DNA from 2 places in the Fructilactobacillus florum 8D genome. Region 2 is predicted to be linked to the other one. Evidence: predicted binding sites of a transcription regulator. Region 2 holds the regulator's gene; the other holds the start of a gene.
The links. The regulator Rex, encoded in region 2, represses fermentation and respiration genes when NADH is low (regulators of the CRP and FNR family bind a similar motif). The targets are predictions, from matches to a motif close to TTGTGAANTANTTCACAA.

Region 1: adhP (alcohol dehydrogenase AdhP) is a predicted target of Rex. The motif match lies at 3,039-3,056, and genes of this name have one in related genera.

What each region holds. Positions count from the first base shown of each region.
Region 1 covers NZ_ALXG01000013.1:34,783-47,415, reverse strand. The annotation lists gene adhE (bifunctional acetaldehyde-CoA/alcohol dehydrogenase) at 1-1,892, opposite strand, end outside; gene adhP (alcohol dehydrogenase AdhP) at 1,976-2,998, opposite strand; gene B808_RS01330 (basic amino acid/polyamine antiporter) at 3,126-4,544, opposite strand; gene argF (ornithine carbamoyltransferase) at 4,579-5,616, opposite strand; gene B808_RS01320 (arginine deiminase) at 5,631-6,869, opposite strand; gene B808_RS01315 (metal ABC transporter solute-binding protein, Zn/Mn family) at 7,015-7,914, opposite strand; gene B808_RS01310 (TetR/AcrR family transcriptional regulator) at 8,077-8,682, shown strand; gene B808_RS01305 (D-2-hydroxyacid dehydrogenase) at 8,761-9,759, shown strand; gene B808_RS01300 (cation:proton antiporter family protein) at 9,892-11,757, shown strand; gene xylB (xylulokinase) at 11,822-12,633, opposite strand, start outside.
Region 2 covers NZ_ALXG01000033.1:29,846-42,478, reverse strand. The annotation lists gene groL (chaperonin GroEL) at 1-1,570, opposite strand, end outside; gene groES (co-chaperone GroES) at 1,613-1,897, opposite strand; gene B808_RS03905 (redox-sensing transcriptional repressor Rex) at 2,036-2,671, opposite strand; gene tsaD (tRNA (adenosine(37)-N6)-threonylcarbamoyltransferase complex transferase subunit TsaD) at 2,804-3,835, opposite strand; gene B808_RS03895 (GNAT family N-acetyltransferase) at 3,852-4,448, opposite strand; gene tsaB (tRNA (adenosine(37)-N6)-threonylcarbamoyltransferase complex dimerization subunit type 1 TsaB) at 4,432-5,157, opposite strand; gene B808_RS03885 (acyl-[acyl-carrier-protein] thioesterase) at 5,167-5,919, opposite strand; gene rsmI (16S rRNA (cytidine(1402)-2'-O)-methyltransferase) at 5,935-6,813, opposite strand; gene B808_RS03875 (DNA replication initiation control protein YabA) at 6,817-7,131, opposite strand; gene holB (DNA polymerase III subunit delta') at 7,152-8,165, opposite strand; gene B808_RS03865 (cyclic-di-AMP receptor) at 8,177-8,503, opposite strand; gene tmk (dTMP kinase) at 8,515-9,153, opposite strand; gene B808_RS03855 (ABC transporter ATP-binding protein/permease) at 9,266-11,203, opposite strand; gene B808_RS03850 (YaaL family protein) at 11,215-11,457, opposite strand; gene recR (recombination mediator RecR) at 11,465-12,064, opposite strand; gene B808_RS03840 (YbaB/EbfC family nucleoid-associated protein) at 12,077-12,397, opposite strand; gene dnaX (DNA polymerase III subunit gamma/tau) at 12,415-12,633, opposite strand, start outside.

The DNA.
Region 1 (12,633 bases), on a different contig from region 2:
ACATCTGGTGTCAATGCATAATCAGCTAATGGGTATTTGACATGGTGTTGCTCGTCAGTAATAACCGAAAACGGCGTAACTTCTGATCCGGTTCCCGAAGTACTAGGAATAGCAACCATCTGCGATTTACGCGGTTTTTCAAACCGATAAACCCGTTTTCTGATATCAAGAAATTTTTGGCGGGCGCCAAAGAAATCGGTGTCTGGTTGTTCATAGATCAACCACATCATTTTAGCCGCATCAAGTGGTGACCCACCTCCAAGCGCAATGATCGTGTCCGGCTGAAAGGCCTGCATTTGCGTAACCCCGGCCTGTATCATTTCTAGGTTAGGTTCGCCGTGAATATCATCAAAAATGTAGTACTGAACCTGATTTTGACGGGCATTTAGTTCATCTAAAACCTTGTCAACATAATGATACTTAACCATTGAAGGACTGGTAACAATAAACGCTTTAGTGATATTAGGCATGTCTTTAAGATAACGAACCGAGTTTTTTTCAAAATAGATTCGTGGTAGTTTAATCCACTGCATATTATTCCTTCGCTTAGCAATTGTTTTGATGTTCAACAAATCCATGTCGGTCACATTATGCGAAATCGAATTTTCGCCCCATGAACCTGTCCCAAGGGTTAGTGACGGAGTCATATTATTGTAAAGATTTCCGATACCTCCTAACCCCGAGGGCGAGTTCACGATTACTCGCGAAGCTTTGACTGCTACCCCAAATTTGGTGGCCAGCTCATCATCGCTAGTCTGAATAGCAGCGGTATGCCCCAAACCACCGTATTCCAACAATTTTTCTACTTTCGCAATGGCATCGTTTTGATCAGTTGCCGTATAAACCGAAATCACTGGTGACAACTTTTCTCCAGACATTGGATAATCTGGTCCAATACCAGTCATTTCAACTGCTAACACCTGAGTATCCACAGGAATCTTGAGATTAGCTAATTCAGCAATCTGCTGTGCTGTGGCTCCGGCAATGGGGCCCTTGACACTCAGTCGCTCCGGATCAAACATCGCTTCCGTTAGTTGCTGTTGTTCAGCCTGCGGAACAAAATAAACTCGATTTTTTTCTAATTCGGCTTTAACTGCCGAATAAATCTGCTGATCAATTACCGCACTGTTCTCAGTGGCACAAATCATTCCATTATCAAAGGTTTTTGACAAAACCAAATCATTAACTGCTCGCAAAATGTTAGCGGTTTTTTCAATATACACCGGACCATTTCCAGGACCGACTCCTAAGGCTGGTTTCCCCGTCGAGTAAGCGGCCTTCACCAATCCTGGTCCCCCGGTCGCCAAGGTACAAGCGACGTGGGGATGATTGATCAGATAATTCGTTGCTTCCCGGCTGGGTTTAGTAATCCACTGAATGGCATCTGCAGGTGCTCCAGCTGCCACTGCTGCATCACGAACAATTTTTGCTGCCTTGATTGACGACTGCAAAGCTTGCGGATGAAACGAAAAAATAATGGTGTTTCTGGTTTTCATGGCAATAATTGCCTTAAAGAGGGTCGTCGAAGTTGGATTAGTAACCGGCGTGATTCCAGCAATCACTCCCAGTGGTTCAGCGACCTGCTGATAATCTTCCTCAGGATTATCATTGATTACGCCCACGGTTTTATCATTGCGAATACTATGCCAAATTTCTTCTGTTGCAAACAAATTTTTGATAGCCTTATCTTCTGCAACTCCGCGGCCAGTTTCTTCATATGCCAACTGACCAAGCATTTGATGGGCATCCACCCCTGCCATAACCATGGCTTGAGTGATTTTGTCAACCTTCGCTTGATCAAATTGACTCATTGTATCCAACGCTGCCTGTGATTTTTTAACTAGTTCATCGATCGTTTGTGCGACCTGATTAGTTTGAGTTTCACGTTTCATAGTGTAGCTCCTTTAAATAGATTTTGTTCAACAATTCACATATGTGTTAAAAATAAAAGCGGTTCCTGACCGCTCCGCAAAGATTAATGCGTAAAGTCGAAGACGACCCGTCCAACAATTTTACCAGCCTTCATCTTGTCAATTACCTGATTAATATGCTCCAATTTATCCGTTCGAACGATCGGTTCCACGGCGTGCTCGGCGCCAAATAAAAAGGTTTCACGTAAATCTTCGCGCGTCCCGACTAGCGAACCCGCTACTTTGATTCCATCAAGCACCGCACTGGTAATATTAAGCCCCATTTCCCCCTTAGGTAAGGCTACCGCCACCAGAGTTCCAGCTGGAGCCAAGGCTTTTACGGCATTTGTAAATGCCTGTGAACTAACTGCAGTGACCACAGCCACTTGAACGCCCCCATTTGTCTGGGCAAGCAACTGCTCAGTTGCATCATCATCATGGCGATTAATGAGAACATCAGCACCATGTTCCTTGGCAGCAGCCAGTTTTTCTGGGTCACCATCCGTTACCACTACTCGGGCCTTAAACACATTTTTGGCTAGTTGAACTGCCAAATTGCCTAGACCCCCGGCGCCAACAATTTCAACCCAGTCACCTGGTTTAGTGTGTCCTTCCTTGAGCGCTTTATAAGTTGTCACGCCTGCACAAGTAAGTGACGTTGCCTGAACGGGATCCAGCTCTGCGGGAACTTTTACCGCGTACTTAGCATCAACAATGCAGGCTTCCGCCATCGCCCCGTCCACGCTAAAGCCAGCATTTTTAACCTGCCGACACAGGGTTTCATTACCGGTAACACAATATTTACAAGTTCCATCTGCAGAGTAAAACCATGCAATTGAAACGCGATCGCCAACCTTTAGATTTGTAACTTCCTCACCAATCTGGGTCACCTTACCAACCCCTTCATGACCGATAATTCGACCAGGAACTGCTCCAAAATCACCGGCAGCCACGTGCAAATCGGTGTGACAAAGACCGCAATATTCAACCTTCACAAGGGCTTCATAGGGCTTGATTGGTCGTAACGAGACATCCTTGATGTCCACATATCCATCTGAATTTTCCCGCACAACTGCTGCTTTTACCATTATCGTTCCTCCTAAAGCTAGTTTCAAAATAAAATTTCACTTGTTAAAACATTCACATTTACAAGAATAATAATAACACCTTTGGAATTGTTTGCATACCCGGTGTTATTTTCTTAAACTTTTTTTATTAATTTAGCACAATTCTTCCGTTTACTAATGCCACCATTGCCAGTAACGCCGCTAGTGTAATGATTATCATAACTAACCATTCAAAGCTTGTCAGCTGCCGATGTTGCTCATGAGCTGCCCACCAATAAAAGACAAAACCCAAGACATATGCAATTGAACACAGCCAGAGGTACTGGAGCCCGGCAAAGATAATCCCAAGCACTTCAAATCCCAGTGCCACTATTCCGGGAACCATAAGCTTCAGCGAGTGTTGGGCCCAGCCAACTTTGATTTGGTAAGCTCCGACCAAGGCGTAACAAACTACAATGGCAGCCGTACAAAAGGAAATCGCCACTTGGTAAGCTTGATTAGTAAAAAGGAGCGAAACTAAAAACAACTGTAGTAACACTTGGGTTAACCACAGGGAATTAGCGGGCGCTCTATGCCGATTTAAACGACCAAACCACTGGGGCAAGAGATGTTCGTTGGCCATCTGACTGGTTGCCTCCACTGGTAATAGCGTCCAGGATAGCCAAGTTCCCATTACTGTCAAAATCAAAGAAATGCTGACAAACGCTCCACCCACAGGACCAAGCATTTGTTCCACCACATAGGTTAGGGCTGGATTGCCAACGTGTGCCAATTGGGCTTGCGTCAGATATCCATACGGTAACATCGAAATGACCACGTTCAAAATCAATAAGGAGATAAACCCAATAATAGTTGCTCGACTAGCATCCGTGCGACGGCGCGCACGATTAGCCATCATCGTAGCACCCTCAATTCCAATGAAAATCCACATCATGATCATAATACAGTGCTTAATTTGCTGGAAAATCCCACTAGGGGTGGCGACTGAATAGGTAAAATTGCTGCTAAAATTTTGCCAAAAATGAGCAGTAAAAATACCGGCATTAAAGGTAACGAGCCCCAAAAGAATGAAAGCCACCAAGGGAACTAACTTTACGATCGTCACAATGGAATTAATAAAAGCCGCATTTTCAACCCCGTTAACTACCAACCAGGTCAATAGCCATGAAATAATCGATGCGGTAATGATGGCTGGTCCAGAATTCCCTGATTTAAATACCGGTAAAAAGTAGCCGAGAGCCGACATCATCATCGTAGCAAAGGCAATGTTTCCAATCCAAGCTGACAGCCAGTAACCCCAACCAGATAAGAAGCCCGCAAAATTACCAAATCCTGCTTTGGCATAGTCAGAAATTCCCGTTAGTTCTGGATGGGTTTCACTCAATGACTTTAAGCTGAGGGCTAATCCCAAGATTCCAATCCCGACAATCAACCAGGCTAATAATGCTGGCCCCGGCGTAGCAACCGCTGCCAATTGCTGACTAGCGTTGTAAATCCCAGCGCCAATGCTCGAACTAATCACTAACATGATTAGTCCCACCAAAGAAACGCCGCCTTTTCTATTCATTAGTTAAAAATCCTTCCCAAATAAGCGCTTCGATTCAAAATAAGGTTAAATCGCCGAGCGTTGCCGCCATGATCGCCATAATTGCCGGTTTCCGGTTGCCCGCTTCTTGAAACTGCCGGGCGTACTTACTACGAAAAACCGTATCGGTAACCTCCAAAGCCGGACCATCTAAACCATGACATTGACTGGCAACCTGGGCAGCCGTAGTCGTATTGCCATCATGAAAAGCCGGCAAACAATGCATGAAGATCAACTGGTCAGTGGGTGTCTTAGTTTTTTCAAGTAAGGCCGAGTTAACCTGATAGGGACGCAACAAATCAATCCGTGCTTGCCAATTATGTTCACCCATGGAAACCCACACATCAGTGTAGATGACGTTAGCTGCTCGCACCCCTTTCTCAATATCTGCGGTTACTAGTGGTCGGGCTCCGCTTTGTTGCGCCAATGTCTGTGCTTTTTGCTGCACAGCCGCGCTCGGCTGCAAGGCGGGAGGCGCGACGATGTGAACGTTAACCCCCAGCATCGAACCAGTTACCAACAACGAGTTCGCCACATTATTCCGCCCGTCACCAACGTAAGCCAGATTAATTCCACGCAAATGCCCAAAATTTTCCTTAATCGTCAAAAAATCAGCGATCATCTGCGTTGGATGCCACTCGTTTGACAAACCGTTCCAAACCGGAACTTGGGCGGCAGTGGCCAACGTTTCTAAATCTTGCTGGGCAAATCCGCGATACTCGATCCCGTCTGCCAATTCACCAAAAACTCGACCGCTGTCTTCAATCGATTCCTTCGTTCCAAACTGGCTGGAGGTTGGATCGATGTAAGCCACGTGGGCCCCCATTTCAGCGCCACCAAGTTCAAATGATAACCGCGTTCTAGTGGAAGTTTTTTGAAACAGTAAAATCAGCGACTTATCATGCAGGTATTGAGGCACCCTTCCGTGTTGTTGCTTTTCCTGCTTCAACTGGCTAGCAAATTCAATTAAAGCTTCCAGTTGGGCGGGTGTAAAATCAACTTCCTTTAAAAAAGAGCGACCCTGCAAACCTTTTAATTTATTTAGCACTGTCATCAATTTGTCTCCTGTTAGTTTGCTAGCGGAGCTCGGCGAATCGGTTGTGACATGCACCGCGCTCCGCCACGTCCTCTTGATAATTCTGATGAGTGAATTTCATACACTTGGAGTCCATGCTGCCGCATCAATTCCACTGAAACGTGATTACGATCGTACGTAATTACTTCTCCAGGAGCAATCGCTAGGTTGTTAGAACCATCATTCCATTGTTCTCGTGCTGCCACTACTGGATCACCATTTCCGGTTTCCATCACATCAATTTCTGACAAATCCAACACTTCTTTCAACGTCGCCGCCAGGTCAGTTCGATGCAACAGCCGCAATTCTCCATGTGCTCCTGGTTCTAAAATATTAATGTTCAGCTCACCTGCCTCATTCATGATTCCTGGATAGACGGTAAATTGATCATAATTTACCATTGTAAAAACCGTATCAAGATGCATCATGGCATGATTATGCGGAATTTCAACGGCTACCACTCGGTCAAAGTGTGAATGAGGATTCGTAAATAATTCTCGCGCTAACTTTTCAATTGACCGCGTTGAGGTTCTTTGCGAGACTCCAATGGCTAAAACATGATCACTCAACACTAACTCATCGCCCCCCTCTAGGCGAGCATCGCCCGTCCGTCCCTGCCAGAGATCGACTTTTCCAGCAAACCGGGGATGATATTGAATAATGTATTGTGAAATCAAAGATTCTGGTTGCCGAGCGGCAAAACTCATACGATTAATCGTCAACCCCGTTCCCATCATTGCCTGCGGATCCCTTGTAAAGTAGGCATTCGGAAGTGGGTCAAGGATAAAGGGATTGGCAGCGTCGGAACCAGCCACATCATGTAAAGAAGGCCGCTTAAAACTTACCTGGTTGCGGCGGACGCCTGCATAAATCGTCGCCACCAGATCTGCCGGTGCCAAAGTATGAAAGTAAGTCATCAAATCATGCGCTGCTGACCCAGTATAATAATGTTCTCGCAAATAATCGGTTAGAAATGCATCTAAAACCTGCTCATCTTGAAAAATATCTTCCAATAATTGCTCAACATAGACCGTCTCAACCCCGTGTTTGCGGAGAGTCTGTGCAAAGTAATCATGTTCTGCAGCCGCAATCTTTTGGTAAGGAACATCATCAAAAAGCATGCGCTCCATCGTCTGTGGTGTAATATTCTCAACCTCTTGCCCTGGTCGATGTAATAACACCGATTGTAAGCGTCCAATTTCTGAGTTGACTTGAATCGCATTGTTTTCCATGATTTAAATCCTTTCCATCCTACTTCGTTTGAGGCTTGCTGATTTAATCTCTATCGCTATTATACAAGAATTACCCACAACAATTTACCGACAGTCAACAATTAATTAAAAAAAGACTTCGCAGTCCTGCGAAATCTTTGGTCGATTAGCCTTGTTCCTGTTTTTGCACCGCCAAAACTTGTTGGTAAATTCCCGTCATCCACTCAGCATAAGTTTGCTTTGGGGGCACGGTCTCCGTAATTTTGATCACCGGAACCTGGTGCTTTTTCGCTAGAGATACCATTTGACGAACCACTTTGCTATCATTTTGAGTATTGTCTACAAAAAACGCGACCTCCCGTTTTTCCAACGACGCACGCAAATCACGCACTGCTTTAGGACTCGGATCAACTTCTTTATCGATTGCATTCGCGAAACTAGCATTTGCGACTTGATAACCCATATATTTTAAAGCGTCATTAAATACCGGCTCACTCACTGCCACTTTCTGATTCAGCTGCTTAGTAGCCAGATTAGTTCGCGCTTGGTCAGCTAGATTCGTTACCGCAGCATACTTCTTTTGTTGAGCCGCTGCATTCTTTTGAAACTGTTTTTGTTGCTTGGGACGCAAATTGCGCGCCTGCTGTTCAATCTGTGTAATCATTTTTCGTGGCATTCTTGGATCAAAAAACAAGTGCTCGTTCTCACCATCGTGGCGATCTAAAACGTGGGCTGCCACCACTTGGGGCTGTTTTTGAGCAAGCTTCGCCATCCAATCATCGTAACCAATCCCATTCCAAATCAACAGATCGGCCTGTTCAACCGTATGTGCCGTTTCGGTTCCTGGTTCAAAATCGTGAGGATCAGTCGTTCCTTGCACGATGGCCGTCGCTTTTCCCTCCTGACCCAGTACTCCTTGTGCTAATTGGGCATAAACATTTGTCGAAGCAACCACTTTTAATTGGTGGTGCTGGCTACTAGCTGGTTGCTTTTTTTTACAACCAGCTAATAACAGGGGAATGAGTAAAAGGGTCCCGATCAAAACCCAGCGTCGTGTTTGTTTCATTGCGTTTCCTCCTAATCCGTGCTAACTTAAAATTGTCGAAAGTATTAAACCAGCGTTGAATTCAACTATCAAAGCATAACACTGTTACGTAACTCTTGACAACTATTTCTTTGAAAGGAGTCGCTTATCACTAATCATCATGAGCAACTAGCCACCAAACAGGTGCTACTTGAAGCCGCCACGACGGTTTTTTTAACAAAGGGCTTTGACAATGCCACTATTCGCGAAATTTGTCGCAAGGCAAATCGCACCACTGGAGCCTTTTATCAGCATTTTCAATCCAAAAACGAACTCCTGAAAATTATCCTGAGCCCACTGTTCACAGCCCTTACTAACAGCTACAAGCAGCAGCTTCAGCAGGGACTTGCCGCTATTAACAAAGTCAAGATCGGTCAAATCTGGCAGGAGTATTTGTTGAATCTTGACCCTCTGATTACAATCATCTATGCCCACCCACAAAAACGAGCATTACTCCTATTTGATGCAGCCGGTTCCCAGTACAGTGATTTAGCCGAACTGACCACCCGGTACTTCACCCAACAATTTATTGAACTGATCAATGTTATGCAGCAACAGCACGTGATTCCCTTTGAATTTCAGTTCAATTACCAAGAACTCCACTTCCGAGTCTTTGCTTTTTTTGCAACTGTCTGTGACATCCTCAAACATAACTATCAGGAAGCAGAAACCAAGGCGCTCTGTCGGGGACTCTACCAATTTTTTTATCCCGGATGGCTTACCTGGTTACAAATCAAACAGCCAGGATAACAGTGCTATCATTTTCAAAAATGCCGAAAAAGATTTATTTTTAAAATGGTATAATTAGTTTTGAAGGGGGAGTTTATTATGAAAATCATTGCTTACGGAATCAGAGACGATGAAACACCTTATTTAGAAGAATGGGCCACCCGTCATCCAGAAGTATCAGTTGCTAAAGAAACAGAGCTTTTAGATGAAACCAGTGTCGCTAAAACTGCCGGTTATGATGGGGTCGTTGCTTATCAACAAAAACCATATACAGCGACGGTTCTCGACCGACTTGCTAGCAACGGGGTCAAAGTTCTATCATTGCGAAACGTGGGGGTCGATAATATCGATCGACAAGCCGTTAAACGAAATCATCTACGGGTAACAAATGTCCCAGCCTACTCACCAGCTGCCATTGCTGAGCTAGCTGTTACTGATATGATGCGTCTCTTACGTCATTCCAAACGATTTGAAAGTAAACAACGCCAAGGAGACTTAACGTGGGCACCAGACATTGCTGAAGAAATGAATCAGCAAACGGTGGGAATTTACGCCACCGGTCGGATTGGACGGACCGTTGTCCAGATTGTTCAAGGATTTGGGGCGCGGGTCATCGCCTACGATCCTTATCCTAATGCTGAACTACAAAAGGCGGGAATCTATGTTGAGACCCCTGACGAGTTGTTTGCCCAATCTGATATCTTGACGTTACACGCACCTGCCTTAGCTGCAAATGATCATCTCATTGATGACGAAGCCATTGCCAAGATGAAACCCGGGATCAAAATTATTAACGCTGCCCGCGGGAGCCTCATTGATACGGACGCTCTGATCCGTGGACTTGACAGTGGTCAGGTTAGTGGTGCCGCTCTGGATGTTTACGAGGACGAGGTTGGCATTTTCAATACCAAATTTGCTAACTTTGACGCAATTCCTGATGATCGCTTAAAAAATCTTATGCAACGAGATAATGTATTAGTGACGCCCCACGTGGCTTTTTACACAAAAGTGGCCGTTAAAAATATGGTTCAATATGCTTTAGATGCCAATCTATCAATTCTGACAACTGGCGCTTCTGATAAAGAAGTCCAGCTATAACTTTCCATTAAACAAAAAACAAGCACTGCTTTTCGCAGTGCTTGTTTTTTTAGTAATAACGACTGCGTTCCATCGACAAACCCCGAAAAAACGGTTATGATAACAACCGTTATGCACTTAGAGGAGGCTTATATGCAACAGTTATCAATCGTTATCATCTTATTGGCAGCCCTAATTACACCGCTATTATTAAACCGTTTTCAGATTTCAGCCCTCCCAACCTCTGTCGTTGAAATTTTGGTTGGAATTGCTTTGGGCCCTAGTTTATTAAATCTAATTCAAAATGATGGGATTTTAAAAGCACTCTCTGGAATTGGCGTAATTGTTTTACTATTTTTGAGTGGCTTAGAAATTGACTTCGGCATTTTTCGACCCGGGTCCAAAAATCCTTCCCAACTTGAACAAAAACAGCGAGCCGCTGCTTCCAAATACTCTCCCCTCAAACTTGCGGGAGCTGGTTATTTCTCAATTATGGTTCTCTCCCTACTGTTAGGCTTTATCATGAAATTGACCGGACTGTTTAACGATCTTTGGCTCGCCGCCATTCTCTTTATGACGGTTTCTCTTGGGGTAGTTATCTCCGCACTAAAAGAAAGAGACACGCTTGGAACCAGTTTTGGTCAAATAATTTTGTTGATATCGGCGTTAGGAGAAATTGTTCCTATTATTGGTCTGACCATTTATGCTTCTTTATTTGGTACCAATTCCAAATCACTGTGGCTGACCCTAATTGTCTTTGCAGTTGCCGGCTTACTCTTGTACCGGTTTCGTAATTTCTTCAAACATCTCGACCAAATCAACAAATCCACCACTCAAGTCGACGTTCGCCTCGCCTTTTTCATGATTGCCCTCCTGTCACTTATCGCAGTAAGTGTCGGTTCTGAAGCCGTTCTTGGCGCCTTTGTTGGGGGAATGGTTTATAAATTACTCCAGCCATCTGAGAGCACGCGTGAAAAATTAGATTCGATTGGTTATGGATTCTTTATCCCCATTTTCTTCATTATGAGTGGCGTCGGACTTAATCTCCGCCAGTTACTCAGCACACCAAGTACGCTCCTGTTGATTCCATTGATTCTAGCCGGCTATCTCATTGCTAAACTAATGTTGTATCCCATTCTACGCCTGCGATTTAATCGTAAAAACGCTTTAGCCGGAACCGCCCTTCCCATGGCCACCATTACAATGGTGCTAGCCATCCTAAACGTGGCAGCAGAACTCAAGGTAATCACTCCCCAACAATCAGGTGATTTTTTATTGGCAGCGATTATTACTTGTGTTGTGGGTCCCCTAACCTTCAATCACTTTTTCAATCCTGCCAAGGATATCTATCACAACATCAAACTCAATATTTTTGGCGTAAACATCGTAACGATTCCCTTAGATCAACAACTAAGTCGTAGCTGGTATGATGTCATGGTTTACACCGCCAATCCCAAAAGCTATGAATCCTTTAATAGTGAAGCCAACGTCAGCTTATTACCAACGCTCGATGCCGAATACTTGAGTGACCACGGCTATTTTGATTGTGATATTGCACTTTTTGCTTATCTTGATGCTGAAAAAAACTACCAATTAGCTAAAGCAGCTAAACGTTACGGCGTGAAACGGGTAATTGCTCGCTTTGAAGATCGTAATGTTAAGAATTCACATGAAAAGGAATTAACCAGTCTTGGCGTCGAGGTTTATAACACCTTCTCGATTAGTATTGCCATGCTGCGCGAACTGATTGAAGTTCCTTCGACCTTTAACATGATTAAATCAAACGAAACGGTAATCCATGAAGTTACGCTGAAGAACCAAAACTACATTGGAATTCCCCTGCGTCAGCTCCCATTTATCGATCAAATTACGATCAATCGGATTTTTCGCAAGGGCAAAATTGTCCAGCCCACGGGCGATACGACTCTACAGCTTAATGATCGGATCATTTTTTCAACAGCTAGCCCGCACCGATCTGAAAGTAATCGGATTCGAAGTGAAATTGCTAAATTAAATTAACCAAAATAAAAGTCACGTCCACTGGTAACTGCCAGCGAGCGTGACTTTTTGTTTGCAATCTTAATTAGGCTTGAAACCGTTGTAGTGCCCGTGAAACATCTTTTGTCGCTGGATAGATTGCTTGATAGCTCTGATATAGTTCATCATATTTAGCCACGTTGAGTGGATTAGGTTGATAAACTCGCTGCGTGGTTACAAACACCTCAGCACAAGCTTGAAAATCAGGGAACCAACCGAGACCAACCGCAGCTAACATCGCTGCTCCTAAACCGGGTCCTTGTTCATTTGCGAGCTTAGTGACCGGGGTATTAAAAATATCTGCTTGCAGTTGCAGCCAGAAATCACTTTTGGCACCGCCACCAATGGCAACCACCGTATCAAAATCTGATTGCTGGCTACGATAGATATTTAACAGATCCCGAAAACTAAAAGTAATGCCTTCAATCACCGCACGGGTAAAGTCTGCGCGTTGCTGGCGAGCATCGACACCAATGAAGCTTCCCCGAATGTTGGCATCTGCATACGGTGCTCGTTCCCCAACAATGTAAGGCGTGAACAACAACCCATGAGCTCCTTTTGGTGCTTGGGCCGCTGTCTCAATCATCTCATCAAAGGATTGATCCTCGCAAAAGGTTCGATGATACCAACTCAATGAATATCCGGCTGCCAAGGTAACGCCCATCGAATAATATGCATTCGGGATCACGTGGTCCTCCAACTGGACTTGTCCCTGATACTCGTCATTTGGTTGAGCTTCATATTTTAAAATTACTCCCGATGTTCCAATGCTGGAAAGAACCTTATTCGGGGTCAAGATGCCGGCTCCTAAAGCTCCACAAGCATTATCAGCTCCACCTGCAAAAACGACCGTCTGTT
Region 2 (12,633 bases):
CTTCTGGTTTGTCAGCAACTACCGCTTCCGTTGTTAATAATAATGATGAAACAGAAGCAGCATTTTGTAGTGCCGAACGACTAACCTTGGTAGGGTCAACCACTCCGGCTTTAATCATATCTTCATATTTACCAGTGGCAGCATTGTAACCAATCCCTGCTTGTTCTTTCTTCAGGTGATCAACCACGACTGCCCCATCAACACCAGCATTTTCTGCAATTTGTTTAACTGGTGCTTCCAAAGCTCGTAGCACAATGTTGATTCCAGTTTGCTCATCGCCAGTAGCATCAAGGTTTGCAACATCTGACAAGATGTTAATGAAGGAAGTCCCACCACCAGGAACAAAGCCTTCTTCTACGGCAGCTCGAGTAGCGTTCAAAGCATCTTCGATGCGGTATTTACGTTCTTTCAATTCAGTTTCAGTAGCTGCTCCCACTTTGATGACAGCAACGCCACCAGCTAATTTAGCAACCCGTTCCTGTAATTTTTCCTTATCAAAGTCTGAGCTAGAAGCGGCAATCTGATTCTTGATTTCTGATACACGCTGTTGAACAGCATCCTGACCACCTTTGCCTTCAACGATGGTCGTGTTATCCTTCGTCACGTTAACTTTGTTAGCCTGACCAAGCTGATCAATGGTCGTGTCTTTTAGATCTAGACCCAAATCATCGCTAATTACTGTTCCGCCAGTCAAAACAGCAATATCATCTAGTTGCGCTTTGCGACGATCACCAAAACCAGGTGCTTTAACCGCAACAACGTTGAAAGTTCCCCGCATTTTATTCAAAACTAAGGTAGGCAATACTTCACCACCAATATCATCAGCAATGAGCAAAAGTGAACGACCTTGTTCAACAACTGACTGCAATAGTGGCATGATGTCTTGCATATTATTGATCTTTTTGTCAGTCAATAAAATATATGGATTATCAAGGTTTGCTTCCATTTTTTCTTGGTCGGTTACCATGTATTGTGACATGTAGCCACGATCAAATTCCATTCCTTCAACAACATCAAGACTGGTCTCAACACCTTTGGAGTCTTCAATCGTGATAACTCCATCGTTACCAACTTTTTCCATTGCATCCGCAATCAAACTACCAACTCGTTCGTTAGCAGATGAAATCGAAGCAATCTGTGCAATATCTTCCTTGCTGGCAACCTGATGGCTCATTTTGTGTAATCCAGCCACAGCTGCTTCAGTTGCTTTTTCAATTCCACGACGAACGCCAACGGGGTTTGCACCGGCAGTAACGTTTTTCATACCTTCTTTAACAATTGCCTGCGTTAGCACCGTCGCTGTCGTAGTTCCGTCACCGGCAACATCGTTAGTTTTAGAAGCAACTTCGGAAACTAACTTAGCTCCCATGTTTTCGAAATGATCTGGAAGTTCAATTGCTTTTGCAATCGTTACTCCATCATTAGTAATCGTTGGATCCCCAGCTGCTTCCTCTAAAACTACGTTTCGACCCTTTGGTCCCATCGTGGTTTTAACCGTATCTGCTAACTGATCAACACCATCTAGCATCTTGCTACGTGCGTCATCAGAAAATTTAATTTCTTTAGCCATTTTAATTCACCTCATAAAAATTTATTTTGAGTCTGATTTAATCTATTTTAAAATTGCCAACAAGTCATTCTCATGCATTACCAAGTATGATTCCCCTTGATAGTCGACGTTAGTCCCTGCATACTTGTCAAACATTACCCGATCACCAGTTTTAACAACTGGTGCAACGGTCTTTCCATCATCAAGGACTTTTCCAGCTCCGACTGCAATTACTTCGCCTTCCGTCGGTTTTTCTTTGGCATTATCTGCCAAAACAATCCCACCAACTTGTTGGTTTTCTGGTTCCTGAACCTTAATAATAATTCGATCTCCAATTGGCTGTAACATGCTAATCCCTCCAACAAATTAATTTTGGCACTCAAACTATTCAAGTGCTAATTACATTTTCTAATATAGTCTGCTTTTCTTAAAATTGCAAGAACTTTGTTCAGTAAAAAAGGCGAATTGTCTCTGACAGTTCGCCTTTTATTTCTGATCGTAGTGGTCAATAAAGTAGATTAAAGTTTGGAGCTCGTTCGTTAAATCAACGTTGTGGACGCGAATTCGATCTGGAACTGACAACCGGATCGACGTGAAATTCAAAATCCCCTTCACCCCAGTTTCAGCAACTTGATTCGCCACCTCCTGTGCTACTCGCGAAGGAACTGTGAGAATCGCAACCGTAATTTGCTGATCCTGTAACTGCGTCACTAGCTGCTCAATGGGATAGATAGGAACCCCGCTCTGAACCGTATTAATCTCTTGAGAATTAATGTCAAAAGCGGCCGAAATGCGGATGTTACTATCCTGATGAAAGCTAAAGTTAAGTAGAGCATGACCCAGATTACCAACCCCGACGAGTGCAACATTGGTTAGTCGATCCTGATCGAGAATATCCTTAAAAAATGCCAGCAAGTTATCAACATCATAACCATAACCGCGCTTGCCCAAAGCCCCAAAATACGAAAAATCGCGCCGAATGGTTGCTGAGTCAACTCGAATTGCATCTGCTAATTCATTCGATGAGACCCTTGTTTTCCCACCATCATGCAAAATATTAAGGTAGCGATAGTACAATGGTAACCGCTTGGCCGTTGCACGCGGAATCTTTGTTTCTGTCATTTAATTTCCTCCACCTGACTATTATCGAAAGCCTGATAAGAATTATTTTAACATAAAACAATTCTTTGTGAAAATATTTTCAAAAAATTACTGCCGTTCTGAACCTCCGTAAGAAAAACACTAGCCGCTGGACTAGTGTTTTTTTAATTGGATTCGTTCAAATTCTAAGCTAGGATTAGCATTTAAGTCTAGATCAGCTCGCACCTGATGCTTTTCTAACATCCAACCAGCGGCACCAATCATGGCAGCATTATCACCACAAAACTGTGCTGGTGCCATTACCAATCGGACTTGGTTGGCTACCGCGCTAGCGAGACGTTGACGTAATTCGTGATTAGCTGCAACTCCCCCAGCCAGGATCAGCTGCTGTGCTGGATATTCATGGAGTGCGCGGACCGTTTTATCAACCAAGACATCCACTGCAGCTGCTTGGAAACTAGCTGCCAAATCGACCTGAGAAAGCTGTTCGTGTACCTGTTCTGCATGATGAACCCGGTTAATAAAGGAGCTTTTCAGCCCACTAAAGCTAAAATCATAGCCAGCTTCATCCTGCATTGCTCTCGGAAAAGCAAAAGTATCCTGACCTTGCTGTGCCAGTTGATCGACTTGGGGTCCGGCTGGATAAGCCAACCCCATCGTCCGACCAACCTTGTCATAGGTCTCGCCAACTGCATCGTCTCTGGTTTCACCAATGATTTCAAACTGGTTCTCGGCTGGCATCCATACTAATTCCGTATGCCCACCAGAAACCACCAACGCCATGGCAGGAAATTTAATTGGTTGCACAAACTGAGCTGCATAAATATGCCCAGCAATGTGATTTACCGGTAAAAGTGGCAGGTGGTGCGCCCAAGCCACCGTTTTAGCTGCTGTAACTCCCACCAGCAAAGATCCCACTAATCCCGGTCCGTATGTAACTGCAACCGCACTCAAATCCGCATAGTCTACCTGAGCCGTTTGCAACGCCTGCTCTAGACAAATTGTAATCTGTTCGATGTGATGTCTGCTAGCGACCTCAGGAACTACTCCACCAAATCGTTGATGGCTTTTAATCTGCGTTGCCACTTCGTTAGCAAGCACTTTTCGACCATCACGAATTACGGCCACGCTGGTTTCATCACAACTCGTTTCAAAGGCGAGAATTAAACTTGTTTTGCTCTTCATTTTCAACTCACAATCATTATCTACCAAAATTTTTAGAAGCTAAAACATTCCGTTTTTCCAAGTTCAACTGAAATTCAGTCAGCCCAGTTTCAGCCCGATCCTGTTTAGCTTCTTCCTTGGTCACAAAGCCCAAATCAGTCAAAATACCCTGAGTTTTGTCATCATCATCTGAACAACAAACTAAAACTTGTTGTAACTCCATTTCACGCGCGCGTTCAATGCAAGTGGTAATTAAAAAGTAGCCTAAGCCATGGTGCTGGAACTCTGGTAAGATTGCCAATGAATCAATGATACAAAGCCGTTGGTCCCGTTTGATCACCGCATCGATAAAGCCTACCAATTCATCATGATACCGTAAGATGAAATAAAAGCGATCATGATCGTTACGTAATCCAAGTTGAAACCGTTTGCGACTCCATTTGAAATGTCCTCGGCCAGCTGCCCGACTAACCTTAACAATGTCTGGAAGATCCGTTAGCGTTCCTTTCCCTAAAAAATAATGATTCCCACAGATTTCAACCTGACGATTTTTAAAAACTAACGCGTTATCAATCTTGTTTTCCAAACGATCGTTAACGTTTTTACGATACCATTCTTTAAAGGTGCTCCACATAATTGTGCTGTTCCTCTCCTGGATGTTCTCGTTGCCAATCTGCTTCCGCCTGGGTCAATCGCAAGTATCTTGGCACAAAATGATCTACATCGGTAACCACTGCTTGTTTCTGCCCGGCTAATCCCAATTCTCCAGCTTGGGGAAGCGCTTTTGGTCCTGATACTACTACTGCCGTAGGAAAAGATTCCTTAATCTGATCCACAAAATGTAGCGTATCTTGACCGACAAACAACAAGTTATCATGGAATTTTTGTAGTTCTAAAATCCACCGCGAGAATGCCACATGTCGATCAAGGAGCACCGTTTTCAAACCAGCTGGTTCGGTTTGGTAAACTCCCGAAAATACCAAGTCATTACGCGCATCAAATAATGGAACAATCAAACGGTTAGTATCACTAAAGTTCAGCGCTAAGGTGGCTAAACTAGAAATTCCAACTAATTGAATCTTAAGGGTGGTTGCTAGTACTTTCCCAATCGTAACTGCAACCCGCAGACCGGTATATGAACCCGGTCCATTAGCTACGACGACTCGATCAAGGTCGGTTGGCTGCAAGTGCGCCCGCTCTAGCAACTCTGCTACTAAGGGCAAGGCAAATGCGGCATGTTTTCGTTCCGTTGTAATAGTCGTCGTTGCTAATAGCTGGTTGCCGTCCAACACCGCCGCGGTTAGCGGGCGGTTGGAGGTGTCCAGTGCCAATACTTTCATCATTATCACTTCTTATTCTAAGTTTTCCCATTTAATTTGGGCTGTCGCAGAAACTTGTTCTTGGACTAGTATTTGGTGAACCGACCAATCATAACCAGTTTCAGCAGGAAGGACTGTTGCTCGGCTGGTAACCGCGTCACCATAACGAACTTCATCAGCAAACTTAATGCTAAATCCGACCGCCCGATGCGCTTTTAAAAATGAAAACGGTAGGGTATCGACCATCCAACCAATATAATGAGTATTACTAACATGTCCATTAAAGTCAATATCCGAAAATCGAACCGGATAATTAGTACTAATAACCTCTTCTGACGGTAATTTTTGGATCTTTTGCATCCGCCCAATCCGATGAACTCGTTCACTGCCGTATGGCGTCACCATCTCCGGATTTATTTTTACCATCTTGCGAGTTTTTAAATCCATCGTTACCCAAAGGCTAGTAACCGAAACTAACAACTGACCATCAGTAGTACGAGCCCAAAAATTACGCCGCGCAAAATTATTGGTATATTCAGAGCCTTGGGTTGAAACTTCCAGACGTTCATTGGCGCGTGGCAAGCGCATAATAGTGACGTCGTATTGAATTACAACCCAGGTAGCCCCCGCTTGTTGGACTCGATTAATTCCAACTGCCAAATCATTAGACTGATCCTCAGAAACTTGCACAATGGTATCAATTAAATACTGCAGATTAATATCACCATGAAGATCTGTTTCAAAATTTGCAACCTGAACCGGTTCTGAAAAAATTTTTGCTACCATAATACATTAACGCTCCTAAGTAAGCTGATGATATTCATTGTATACATCTTGTCGAACTACCTGGTTTAACTTTGCTACTTGCTTAATGGCTTCATTTGGTTTTGCTCCGTGATTAATTAATGCTTGCACTTGTGCTCTCAAGGTCAGTTTAGCCATCGGGTTAACCGGCTGGTCCGGTTCTTGATTAGAATTACCTGCAACCAAAATCACAAACTCGCCCCGAATGTTAGTCGCTTCACTCCAGACCACGAGCTCACTTAAGGTTCCCCGCACATATTCTTCGTGCCGCTTAGTAAGTTCACGTCCCAACGCTGCATCCCGATCTCCCAGAACCTGCAGAAGTTGCTTTAATGTTTGCTTAAGTCGATGGGGAGCCTCATAAAAAATCAAAGTTGCTGTAATCGACTGTAAGTGTTGTAACTCGGTTCGTTGCTCTCGGGGTTTCCGTTTTAAAAAACCATAAAACATAAACGGTTGCGCCGGCAACCCGGAAGCAATTAAACTCGTTAGTCCAGCATTTGCTCCTGGCAGGCTCACCACTGGGATTTGGTGCGTTAGACATTGCTGCACCAAATCCTGCCCTGGATCACTGATTGAGGGCATTCCTGCATCACTAACTTGGGCAATCGTCTGCCCCATTTTCAATTTTTGGATTAATTCTGGAGTTCGTGTGGTTGCGTTATGCTCATGAAAACTAATTTGTTTAGTTTTAATCTCAAAATGATTTAATAGCTTTTGCGTGTTGCGGGTATCTTCTGCAGCAATTAAATCTACTAATTTTAAAATCCGTAAAGCCCGCAAGGTAATGTCTTCGAGGTTGCCAATCGGAGTGGGGACTAAATATAAAGTTCCCATCGTCATGGACTTAAAACTAGATTGCGTCTGAAGCGTCATCAGCTATCGCTCCCCGTAAATAATTTCCGTACAAAAGATACAACTTTCATTTTGTAATCGGCTTTTACCATAATACTGATTACAAATATGATAACCGTCATTATAAAGTTTCTCTAAATTTTGCTTTGATTTGGAAAGTACTTGCACACCCTGATGCTTTTTTTCATGGGCATCCAATAAATCATGCAGGTGCTGGTTTTCAATCCGAAGCTCCTCATTTTCTGCCAACATCTTCACCACCTGGTGCTGCATGGTTGCGAGATTGGCAGTCAACTGCTTGAACTCCATTATTAAATCATCAGTGTTTTCAGTCGGCAAAATTGGTCATTCCTTTCACATTACTGAAATTCCCTAAGGCTTTTAAGCGTAATTGCTTCTAAAATATTTTGAAAACTAACGTTATTTTGCTGAAAACGACTAATGGTTAAAACATTTTCAATAATAGCGATTAGTTGCTGATCAGACAAGGAGTTTGCTGCTTGCTGCATCATTTTGTAATCATCACCAAAAGCCAGCTGTTCCGAACCAGTGCCTTGATATTTAACTTGAAGGACCTCTTGAAAGAGGAAACAAATCATTTGAATTGTAACGTCTTGATCATTACGATCTCTCATCAACGGCACCAGATTGGTTTGAACCGTTAAAAAAGCCTGCCAATCACCCTGTAGCAGCCAGCGAAACCAACGCTCTAACCCCTGCTTGCTTTTTACAATCCAGTCGTCCTCTGTGAGTCGCTCAATTTGTCGAGCATCACTAGTCAAGTTTAACAGTAATTGGATTGTACTGTGAGGTAAGGGACCCTGCTTTAACTTAGTTTTTAGCTCCGCTTGATCTTGAACAGCTAATTCCACTACTTGCGTCCGTGAAATAATGGTTGGCAATAAGCGGTGGTAATTATTTGTCAACAAAAAGACCGTTACGTGCGTGGGGGGTTCTTCTAATGATTTTAATAAACTATTAGCCGCTTCCGTCGTCATGGTTTCGGCTTCAGAAATAATAAACACCTTTTGTTGTCCTTCAACCGCACTCTTAGAAAATTCGCGGCGAACCTCTCGAATCTGGTCAACTTTCAAACTGCTCCCGGTTGGTTCCACCATTAAAACATCCGGATGCTCTCCAACTGCAATTCGCAAACATTCGTTGCATTTACCGCAAGGAACCCCAGTTGCTTGCACATTACTACAAAATAGTCGCATGGTGAGTAGCAACGCCAAATTTTTTTTACCGACGCCACTAGTTCCGCTAAACAAATAAGCATGACTTAACTCATGCTTAGCAATTACTTGTAAGAAGTGACGCTCTAACTCCGGTTGTTGCATTTCTACTGCCGTCAACACTTGAGCCGCTTTCATGGTCTCGTCTCCTAAAAATGATAAAAATTATCCATGGGCAACACCATGACTGTTGCTCCGCCAACTTGTACTTCAACCGGGTATGACGTATCACTAATACTTCCGACTAGGTTAATCGGTGGGGTCACATACTGTGAGCGTGCCTGACAAACTTCCTTAATGGTATCTAGGACTTCCTTAACCCGTTGATCCTCAATTCCAATTAAATACGTGATATTTTTAGCCTTCAAAAAACCACCCTTAGTTGCTAACTGCGTGGCAATGATTTTTTGGTGGTTAAGCTGATTTTGTAGCTTGGTAGAATCTTTTTCCTGAACAATTGCTACCACAAGTTTCATAAGCGTCTCCTTTACAAAAAATAGGATGCAAACTGTTGCGAAATTACCGCTAAAACTTTTTGAGTTACTACTGCAACTGGCTGCGTGGCATCAATCACAACCATTCGCTGGGGATTATTAGCGGCAATTTTATCATAGGCTGTCTGAACCCGCACATAAAAATCACGTTGTTGCTGATCTAATTGATTTTGCTGCTTTGTTTCTCGGGTTTGAATGCGTTCCAGTGCCACCGCAACGGGTAATTTTAAGTAAAAAGTCAAGGTTGGCAGCACTCCCTCCGTCGCGAACTGATTCATTTCCAGGATGTTTTCAATGCCTAGCTGCTGACCACCGCCTTGATACGCTAGTGAACTATCGAGATATCGGTCACATAAAATTAGTTGATTATTATGAAGCGCTGGTAAAATCCGCCGTGTAAGGTGTTGTCGGCGAGCTGCTGCAAAGAGGAGTGCCGTGCTCCGTGGATCCAATGCGTTATTGTGATCAAAAATAAAAGAGCGAATCTGTTCGGCCAGTTGATCTCCGCCAGGTTCCCGAGTGGTGACCAGCTGCGCCCCCAATCGGGGAATTAGATCCTGAACAACCTGCTGCATTACCGTCGTTTTTCCAGAGCCATCGAGACCTTCAAATGTGATAAGCTTCCCTGTCATCTGTTTTGCCGTCCAATCATTAATCTAACCTAATTGTACTTTAAAATCGTTGTCTATTCTAGTTAAACTGTTTCCAAACAAAAAAGGCTGATTAATCTCAGCCTTTTTAAAATCATTCTGCACTTAAGCTTACCACTGGATCAACTCGCGCAGCCTTTAATGCAGGTGCTAACGCTGCCAGTAAACAAATTACCACCGAAACAATTACTCCAAAGAGTACATTTCCAACACTAATTTGCATTAGTGAGTAGTGAATCCCAGAATTAGTGAGATGATTAATCCCCAATTCTAAAACATAGGCTAAAATCACTGCGATAATTGATGCAAAAAATCCTAGGATGGCCGCCTCAAAAATAAAGAGGTGCCGAATATTTCGTTTAGTAAAGCCCAAAGCCCGTAAAATTCCAATTTCTTGGGTTCGTTCAGAAACACTGATATATAGAACTACAATGATCATAATGGTAGAAACCAATAATGAGATCGCAGCAATTGAAGTCAACACTCCCACTGCAATGTTAACATACGTATTCAAAGTCGATACAATGCTACCAGCTCCAGTAATTTGAAAATCAGCTTTGCCGGTACTACTGTGTAAAGCTTTTATTTTATTTTGAACCGGCTCCACATTTTTTACTCCGCCGGCAATATCAACCGACAAAAAGTTTGGACTAAAGTCCACCCCACCGGCACGATACATCGAAGCCAACGTATCATAAGAAATCACTGCTGGCGTGCCACTTAAGCTATCAGAAACGCCACTTATTGTAACTTCTTGCTGTAAAATTTTAGGTTGCGTCTGACTGCCCCCTGCATTAATGTACAGCATCAGCTTGTTTCCTTTAACAGCGTATGGATTCTTTTTGTTGATTTTTTGGGCGTCGCCCTTACTAATGAGAATTTCATTTTTACCGGGGATTTTCCCAGTCTTGATATTCTTCGTCTTGATGGTGTGATCGTAAGTTTGAATGGTTTGCAGATGGATATTCTTGTTGCCTTGGCGAAGCTGACCACCAGTGACTGCAAAATAACCCTTTGAAACACTTTTTACATGCTTAATTTTTTCTAATTTTTTCTGGTCCTGGTTGGTTAGTTTGATCTGTTTTGTCTGATCGTCCCCCGTTTTTTTAGTCACTTGAATCGTGTTAGGGTTGATTTGCGAGTAAATCTCATGGTTAATATATCCCTTTGCTCCATTACCCAGCCCCAACATGATAATCACACTAAAAATACCAATGGCTGAACCAATCATAATCAAAATATTTCGTTTCAGATTATAGCAAAAATGTTCCCAGGCCATCCTGAACATGGCGAATGAGCTAGCTACCTTAGAATGGAACGAGTTGTTTTCTTGAACAACTGGGAATGGATCTTTTAGCTGACGATCACTATCAATCACTCCATTTGCCAGATGGACAATTCGCGTCCCATAGTCGGCTACGATTTGTGAATGAGTAACCGCAATGACTAACTTGCCAGACTTAGCAATGTCATTCATCAGCTTCAAAATCTCATCAGTATTCTGGGCATCGAGCGCTCCAGTAGGTTCATCTGCGATAATGATTTCAGGATCTGCTGCTAACGCTCTCGCAATCGAAACTCGTTGCTTTTGACCTCCCGAAAGCTGGTTAGGATATTTATTTTGATGATCAGCCAGCCCAACTTGTTTTAACAAATCACGAGCCCGCTGTTCTTGTTCTTGTTTATTCATCGTAGTCATCTCAAGCGCTACGATTACATTTTCTTTAACCGTTAGATGACTAACTAAATTAAAACTTTGAAAAATGAACCCAATGGTACTCCGCCGGTACTCATCCAACTGTTGGCTAGTCTCGCGTTTGAGCGACTTTCCATTTAACAGCACATCTCCTTGATAGTTACCATCGAGACCAGCAATGATATTCATTAAAGTGGTCTTTCCCCCACCAGATTCGCCTAAGATGGAGACAAATTCTCCCTTAGAAAACTGGAGGTTGATTCCATTTAAAACTTGAAAATGTTGATTATCAACTTCATAACTTTTCTTAATATCCTTTAGTTCTAGATACGCCATTACTTGCTCCTTTAATTATCGTAGACACTGGGTTGAATCCGAGTATTTTTTAAACGTCGTTTACGTGATTGTCGGTACATAAATTCGTACTTTTGTTTGGCGAGTTCCGTCTGGGCAATAACTTGCGGATCAACATCAGCAACCGCCTGTTCCGTTTGCTGAGCTTGATCCCAGTCCTGCTTGAGCAGATTAATTGAAGTTAACAATGACTCATCATACATTTGTTTGAAGTTTTTTTGTCTAAATTTGAACATACATCACCTACATCTCGGTGCGTCCTTCCACCGCTTTATATAATGTCATTTCATCAGCATATTCAATATCACTTCCTACAGAAAGCCCCCGCGCTAGTCTGGTTACCCGTAATCCTGCTGGTTTTAATAACCGAGCTAGGTACATTGCCGTCGCATCTCCTTCGGGAGTGGCATTTGTTGCAATGATTACTTCTTTAATCGCTTCATTTTTCTGCAGTCGCTGAATTAATGAACTAATGTTCAATTCTTCTGGACCCCGACCCTCAATTGGTGACATTACTCCATGCAAGACATGATATAAACCGTGGTAATCTTTCATTTTCTCCATCGTCATCACATCTTTAGCTTGTTCGACCACAACCACCTGACTCTGATCTCGAGTCGGATCAGAACAAATTGCACAAGGGTCATGTTCAGTTAAGTTACCACAAATCGAGCAAAATGTCAGTTTATCTTTTGTATCCAATAACGCTTGAGAAAAATTTTTCACAACATCGGCATCCATATCAACTGTAAAGAACGCCAGCCGGGTGGCTGTTTTTTCCCCAATTCCCGGAAGATGCATATAACTATCAATCAATTTAGCAACTGGTTCTGGGTACTGCATATAAATCACTCCCTACATTCCGGGAATGTTCATTCCCTGGGTATACTTACCCATTTTTGATTTTGTAGTTTCTGCAATCTGATTTAAGCCATCATTTACAGCACTAATAACTAAATCAGACAACATTTCAGTATCACTCGAATCAATGGCCTCTGGCTTAATTTGTAGATCTTTCAATTGGCGATCACCAGTAAAAGTTGCTGTAACCAGTTCCTTTGGTGCCTTGCCAACAAACTCTGTCTGATCAATCGTCTCCTGTTCAGAAGCTAATTTTTTTTGCATCTCTTGCGCCTGCTTCATCAATTTTCCCATGTTCATGCCATTCATTCCCATTGTGTAATTCCTCCATCTTAGTTATTTTCAATTTTAATTAATTCACTACCGAACAAATCCTTAGCCTTTGTAACAAGCGGAGTTTCTACCGTCTTTTCTGTCGTCGGAATCGCTTGCTTGGGCTGCTTTCGATCAAGATATTCTTGTCTGATCTTGGGCCATTCAGCTTGGGTCACAAATAATAACGGAACGGTCGTGCCAAACACTTGCTCTAAACCAGTTTGCAGGGCTGTTTG